One region of the Massilia sp. WG5 genome, then DNA from elsewhere that is predicted to be linked to it. Evidence: predicted binding sites of a transcription regulator. Region 1 holds the regulator's gene; the other holds the start of a gene.
The links. The regulator FNR, encoded in region 1, switches genes on or off when oxygen is low (the NO sensors DNR and NnrR bind a similar motif). The targets are predictions, from matches to a motif close to TTGATNNNNATCAA.

Region 1 (3,665 bases):
GTCGAAGGCCTGCGGGCCCTTGCGCACCAGCCGCAGCACATAGGCGATGCCGACCCCGAACACGAACAGGTAGGCCACCACGAATACGGCCAGGCTCAGCGCCAGCGGGCCGACGGAAATCTTCGATGCGGCGTCCGCGGTGCGCAGCACGCCGTAGACGATCCAGGGCTGGCGTCCGACCTCGGTGGTGATCCAGCCGGCCAGCACCGCCAGCAGGCCGGCCGGCCCCATCCACATCGCCATGCGCAGGAACAGGCGCTGCTCGAACAGCCGTTTTTTCACCCGCAGCCACAGGCTCCAGGAGCCCAGCGCGATCATCAGGAGACCCAGCCCGACCATCACGCGGAAGCTCCAGAAGAGAATCAGGGAATTCGGCCGCTCGTCCTTCGGGAATTCCTTCAGGCCCTTGATCTGGCCGCCCCAGCTATGGGTCAGGATCAGGCTGCCGAGGCGCGGGATGCCGACGGCAAATTTCGTTTCCTCGTCCTTCATCGACGGAATGCCGAACAGCAGCAGCGGCAGCGGCTTGTCGCCCTCGTTCTGCCAGTGGCCCTCGAGCGCGGCGATTTTGGCCGGCTGGTGCTGCAGGGTGTTCAGGCCGTGCATGTCGCCCACAACGGCCTGGACCGGCGCCACGATCAGGACCAGCCACATCGCCATCGACAGCATGGTGCGCACCGCATCGTTGCCCCGCCCTTTCAGCAGGTGCCAGGCGGCCGAGCTGCCGACGAACAGCGCGGTCGACAGGAAGGCGGCGATCGACATGTGCACCAGCCGGTAGGGAAAGGAGGGATTGAAGACGATCTTCAGCCAGTCGACCGGCACCATGCGGCCCTCGACGATGGCATAGCCCTGCGGGGTCTGCATCCAGCTGTTCGAGCCGAGGATCCAGGTGGCGGAAATCAGCGTGCCGAGCGCGACCATGCAGGTGGCGAGGAAGTGCAGCCCGGGTCCGACCCGGGTCCAGCCGAACAGCATCACGCCCAGGAAGCCGGCTTCCAGGAAGAAGGCGGTCAGCACCTCGTAGGCCAGCAGGGGTCCGGTGATGGACCCGGCGTAGTCGGAAAAATAGCTCCAGTTGGTGCCGAACTGGTAGGCCATCACGATGCCGGAGACGACACCCATGCCGAAGGTGACGGCGAAGATCCTCAGCCAGAAGTGGTACAGGTCGACGAAGACCCGGCGCTTCGTCTTCAGCCAGCACAGTTCCAGCACGGCAAGGTAGCTGGCCAGGCCGATGGTAATGGCCGGGAACAGGATGTGGAACGACATCGTAAACGCGAACTGCACGCGCGCCAGGTCCAATGCCGCCAGTCCGAACATGAAAGTCCTCCCGTGATGTCGTGTCCCGAATCTAGCATGGGCCAGTGTGCGCACGATTGGCAGGATGACAATGCTCGCCCCCGCCGGGCTGTTGGAAATGACACGAAGTACAAACAAGTCCTTGACTAAAAGCCAAGGAGACGGCCCCGTGCGTGGCGACGGGCCGTATAATCCGGTATCGACCGCCATCCGACTCTTCACTTCCGATGATCCAGGCTATTTCCATCCAGAATGACAGCAGGCCCCTGAACGTCTCGGCGCTGAAGGCCAGCTGCGCAGCCTGCAGCATGCACCAGCTGTGCCTGCCGATGGGCCTGGAAAATGCGGATATCGACCGCCTCGACAAGATCATCGGCCGCCGCCGCCGGCTCGAGCGCGACGAGGCGCTGTACAAGATGGGCGAGCCCTTCCGTAACCTGTACGCCGTGCGCTTCGGGCATTTCAAGACCTACCAGGTGAACGCGGCCGGCGAAGCCCAGATCACGGGCTTCCAGATGGCCGGCGAGCTGCTCGGCATGGATGCGATCAGCGGCGACCGCTATCGCTGCGATGCGGTGGCGCTCGAGGACAGCGAAGTCTGCGAGATCCCCTTCGCCAACCTGGAAGAGCTGTTCGGCCAAGTCCCCGCCCTGCTGCGCCATTTCCACCGCATCATGAGCAACGAGATCACGCGCGAGCAGAATGTCATGCTCTTGCTCGGCAATATGCGCGCCGAGCAGCGCTTCGCCGTTTTCCTCGTCAACAAATCGGCCCGCTACGCCGCACGCGGCTATTCGCCCACCCAGTTCGCCCTGCGCATGTCGCGCGAAGACATCGGCAACTACCTGGGGCTCACCATCGAAAGCATCAGCCGGCTGCTGTCGCGCTTCAAGAAAATGGGACTGGTGGCGATCGACAAGCGCGAAGTGAGCCTGCTCGACCTGCCGCGCCTGAAGGCGATGGCGGCCGGCACCGAGCAGTGCAGTCCGATGGCGTGAGCCCGGCATGGCGTCCGGCTGCCGCCCAGGCCGCGCAAACCCCAGGCAAGTCAACCTACTTGACGCTGGGAATTGGCGTCGCAACAACTCGGCCTGACTGCATTTCTCCTTTTTCGACAAAGAGTCGTTGCGGCTTTGCGACCGCAAAGCTTACCATCGGCCAGGCGGACAGAGCAGTGTCCACCATCTTTGTCGGTTTCTGGAGAAACAGTCATGACCAAGCGAAGAAACTTCCTTCGGATTGCCTCCCGCGTGGGCGTCTCCGTATGCGCCGGCGCGGCGCTTCCATGGCTCACGAGGGCCCAGGCCGCGACCAGCGCGAACGTGCATTACATCGATCCGACAGTCGCCGGCCCGGGCGACGGCACGCTTGCCAGCCCGTTCCGCTCCTGGACCAGCGTTTCCTGGACGCCCGGCCACACCTATCTGCAGAAACGGGGCACGACCTATTCCGGTGTCTTCCAGCTGTCGGCGAGCGGCGTGCCGTCCCAGCGCATCACGATCGGCGCCTATTACCGATCCGACGGCAGCGACGATGCGTCAAGGCCAAAACCGGTCATTGTCCTGCCGGCCGCGCCCACCGCGCCGGCCGACGGCGCCTCGATCGCGGTGTTGAAGCAGGAGCGCGATTTCGTCACCTACCGCAACCTGGACATCCGGAACAGCGCCTTGCCGGAAGCCAGCGACGCGGCGATCATCTGGCTGGGCAATAACTGCGTGTTCGACAACTGCAGGCTGACATCGAACTGCGCCGGCGTGTATATGTTCAATAAAAGCCACACGACCGTCTCCAACTGCGTGCTCGACGTCATCAGTAACAGCGCCACATATGCCAACCACGGGATCCTGGTGGCCGCGAACCTCACCGTCGACGACATCCGCCTGCTCAACAATACCGTCCGCCACCACGGCGGCGGCACCGGGAGCTCGCACGGCATCCGCTGCGAAACCTACAGCAGCGACACCTTCCTCACGCATCTCGTGATTCGCGGGAACCGCGTTTCTCCGCCGACCGGCGTCGCCTACAGCACGAACCCCAGGGCGATCGGCGTCTACCTGGTCCAGGGGGCCGGCGCCACCTTGGACAAGAATACCGTAAGCGGGATGCTCACCGGCATCCTCATCAACAGCGGCGATGGCAACTACGTCGGCAACAATAACTGCAGCAACAATATGAATTTCGGCATTCATATCAGCGGGCTCGCCAGGAATTACATGATCGAGAACAACGTCTGCAATGCGAATGGCGGGGATTTTGGTCCGAGCTGGTACGGACGCGGCATCGAGCTGACCTCGGCGGGGCCGGATGCCGTATCGGGGCACACGATCCGCTACAACACCTGCAAATCCAACCGCAACTACGGC
Region 2 (3,665 bases), 150 kb from region 1:
TCGAAGACGTCACCCGCGATCAGCAGGGCATCGACCTGCTCGGCCACGATGGTCTCGAGCAGCCAGTCGAGGAAGCGCTGGTGTTCGTGGGTCCGGTCGAAGTTGTGCAGGGTCTGGCCGAGGTGCCAGTCGGAGGTGTGCAGCAGCCGCATGGATTTTCTTACAGGAAGGTGGGTGAGACAGGGGGCTCACTATAGCGCAGACCAGCACCGGCTGACAAAAGTTCTCGGACAGCTAAGCAACATGATAATAGCTCCAATAAAATGGCTGCATGAGCGAACCCACCCTTTCCATCGGCGCCGCGCGCGCCCTGCACCTGGCGGCCCAGGACATGTTGCAGGCGCGCCGCGCCCGCGCCACCAAGGACGACGTGCTGGCGGCCATCGGGCGCATGGGCGTGCTGCAGATCGACACCATCAGCGTGGTCGCGCGCAGTCCCTACCTGGTGCTGTGGAGCCGCCTCGGCGACTACGACCCGGCCTGGCTCGAGCAATTGCTGGCCGAGGGCCGGCTGTTCGAGTACTGGGCGCACGAAGCCTGCTTCATCCCGATCGAGGACTACGGCCTGTACCGCCACCGCATGCTGGACACCGCGCCGCTGGGCTGGAAATCCGGGGCGTCGTGGATGCAGGGGAACCAGGAGCAGGTGGCGCGGGTGCTCGAGCATATCCGCCTCAAGGGCCCGACGCGCGCCGCCGATTTCGAACGGAAGGAGGGCAAGGGCGGCGGCTGGTGGGAGTGGAAGCCCGAGAAGCGTTCGCTGGAGGCGCTGTTCACGGCCGGCAAGGTGATGGTCGCGCGGCGCCAGAATTTCCATCGCGTGTACGACCTGGCGGAGCGCGTGCTGCCCGGCTGGGACGACAGCCGCGCGCCGGCCATGGATGCGGTGCGGCGCGAATTCGTGCTGCGCGCGGTGAAGTCGCTGGGGCTGGCGAAGGCGGCCTGGATTCCGGACTACCACCGCACCCGCCCGCCGCACCTGTCGCCCGAGCGCCTGCTCGGGGAAGGCCTGCTGCTGCGCGCCCGCGTCGAGGGCTGGAAGGAGCCGGTGTTCGTGCATCCCGACCACGCCGGCCTGCTGGCGGCCGCGGCGGAAGGACGCCTGAACCCGACCGTGACCACGCTGCTGTCGCCCTTCGACCCGATCGTCTGGGACCGTCGGCGCGCGCTGGAACTGTTCGGCTTCGACTACCGGCTGGAGTGCTACACGCCCGCCGAGAAACGCCGGTACGGCTATTTCACGCTGCCGGTCCTGCGCCGCGGCCAGCTGATCGGCCGGATCGATGCCAAGACGCATCGCGCGGCCGGGCTGTTCGAACTGAAATCGGTGGTGTTCGAAGAGGGTGTGCGGCCGAGCGGGCGCCTGCTGCGCGAGCTTGCCGCGGCGGTGGGGCGCTGCGCGCGCTGGCATGGCTGCGCGCAGGTGGAAGTGAGCCGTGTGCAGCCCGACGCCATGGCTGCGCCGCTGCGCGCATTGCTGTCCGACACGCAGGCCGTTGCTGCCTGAATACACGCATTCGCCGGGCGCCCCGTTCCCGGGGCGCGAGGGGGCTGGGTTTGTGATAGATCAAACCCGGGCCCGGAGCCCGTCCGTACACTAGGTGCTCTTTCAGGCCGACGACTACGACACCTCAGGGTTTAACCCTTCCTGCAGGCCTGTTCAAAACATACGCCTCCCATCCAGGTTCCCGTCCCGACCCTTCCCGGTCAGGCTGAACTTTGTGTTGGCGAATAACTGAGCGGAGACAGAATGCTGACATCGACTTACACTCTCGTCGCCTTGTCCGTGGAGCAGACCACGGTGCGTTCGGCATTGCAATCGCTGGCGCGCACGCTGCATGCGCTCCCGGAAGACGGCGGCATCCTGGCGCCGGGCCAGGCGGCGCAGCTGTGCGCCGAACTGCGCCAGGTGGTGGACGATTGCCACTGGCGCAAGCTCGACAAATTCCTGGTGCCGGCCCTGCGCCGCGCTTCCTGCGCCGCGGATGGCCTGTTGCACGACCTCGAACAGATCAGCCGCGGCGCCGCCGAGTCGCTGGCGGCCGCCGAGGCCTGCGTCGACGCCGGCGCGCGCGGCGTCGACCGCGACCGTTTCCAGGAAGCCGTCGAAGGCTGCATCGCGGCCCTGCGCTGCCGCCTCGAGCGCGAGGAACACGAATTGTTCCCGCTGGCGCGCAGCCTGGTGCGCGGCGAGGCCTGGTTCGCGATCGCCAACCAGATGCTGGCGCACGACGCCGTTGCCCGCGAACGGCGCGGCGCGCTGCAACACGGGCGCGCGCGTCCGGAACCGGCGGGGCCGCGCCGCCACATCGCCGAGCCGCTCGGGCATGCCCATGAGCCGGCGGGCCCCGAATTCGGGCGTCGCCATGCCACGCTGTCGATGCTGCACTGAAGCGCCCTTGGCGGTCGTTCGCACGCGCCAGTCCGGTGGCGCGAGGCCATCAGGGTTCTTTGTTATGATGGCGATTTTGGAAGTGCGATTTCATCATGTTCGAGTTCCTATTCAAGCGGCCGGGCGATAACAAGCCCGGCGACAAGCCGGCCGGACAGGGGGCGCAACCGGAACAGGCTGCCTCCTCGGGGCCGGGCTCGGCCACGAGCACGCAGCGCGCGCTGCAAGCCGAAAAGCTGAGCCAGGTCCAGGGCGACGAGGCTGCCGCGGTGGAATTCATCCTCCAGTGCGAATTTTCCGAGCTGCGCCTGACTGCGGCCGAGTTCGTCCATCGCCCCGAGCTGCTCGAGCGCGTCCATACAGCGATGCGCAATACCGACCGCCGCGTCGCCAAGCTGATGCAGTCGCGCCTGGACGCCCATCGCCACCGCGAGGCCGAGCACCGGCGCGGCGAAGCGACGCTCGAACAGGCCCGCTCGCTGCTCAAGGACGAGCTGCTGACCCCCAACCATGTCGCCGAGCTCGACCGCAAATGGGCGATCATCGCCGCCCCCGAGCTGCAGGACGAGTTCGCAACGGTGCGCGCCGCCCTGGGCCAGCGCCTGGAAGCCCAGGTGCAACTGCAGCGCGCCATGATCGACCGCCTGGCGAGCCTGCGCCGGCTGCCTTCCGAGCCCTTGCCGCCGGCCGAGCTGGCCGCGCGCCTGGAGGCGCTCACCCAGGAGCAGGCCCAGGCCCTGCAGGCGCCCGAACACGCCTCGCTGCCGCGCGGCCTGGTGGCCGAGGTCGGCCTCGAAGCCCAGAAACTGCAGGCCGGCCTGCGCGAGATCGAAGCCGGCCAGGCCGCGCTGGGCGCACGCGAGGCTTTCATTGTCGCCCAGCAAGATAAGCCGGCCGCCGAGCTGAACGCCGACGCCCTGCGCAAGGAATGGCACCGGCTGCCGCAGGCGCCGCAGGGCGAGGCCCTGGCCGCGCTGCAGCAGCGCTTCGACGCCCTGCTGGCGACGCTGCCGCAGCCCGAGGCGCGCAAGCCGCGCGAGCAGAAGGAAGCCGCCAGGCCGAAAGAAGCCAAAGAGCCGAAAGAGCAGGGCAAGCCGCGCGGCGCCGACCAGCACTTCCTCGACATAATGGATGCGATGGAGGCGGCCCTGCAGCAGGGTTCGCTGGGCAGCGCCGCCGAGTTCGACAAGGCGCTGAAGGAAGCACGCGAGAAGGGCATGCGCCTGACGCCGGCCCAGTCCGACCGCCTGGCCCATGTGCGCGCCGAACTCAA

Region 2: a site for FNR is predicted at 1,558-1,571, ahead of AM586_RS06345 (hemerythrin domain-containing protein). Genes of this name have one in related genera too.

What each region holds. Positions count from the first base shown of each region.
Region 1 covers NZ_CP012640.2:1,305,743-1,309,407, forward strand. Annotated here, with positions in the region: gene AM586_RS05660 (cytochrome ubiquinol oxidase subunit I) at 1-1,323, opposite strand, end outside; gene fnr (fumarate/nitrate reduction transcriptional regulator Fnr) at 1,530-2,300, shown strand; gene AM586_RS05670 (right-handed parallel beta-helix repeat-containing protein) at 2,514-3,665, shown strand, end outside.
Region 2 covers NZ_CP012640.2:1,458,793-1,462,457, reverse strand. Annotated here, with positions in the region: gene AM586_RS06355 (exonuclease SbcCD subunit D C-terminal domain-containing protein) at 1-152, opposite strand, end outside; gene AM586_RS06350 (winged helix-turn-helix domain-containing protein) at 272-1,507, shown strand; gene AM586_RS06345 (hemerythrin domain-containing protein) at 1,751-2,392, shown strand; gene AM586_RS06340 (DUF349 domain-containing protein) at 2,488-3,665, shown strand, end outside.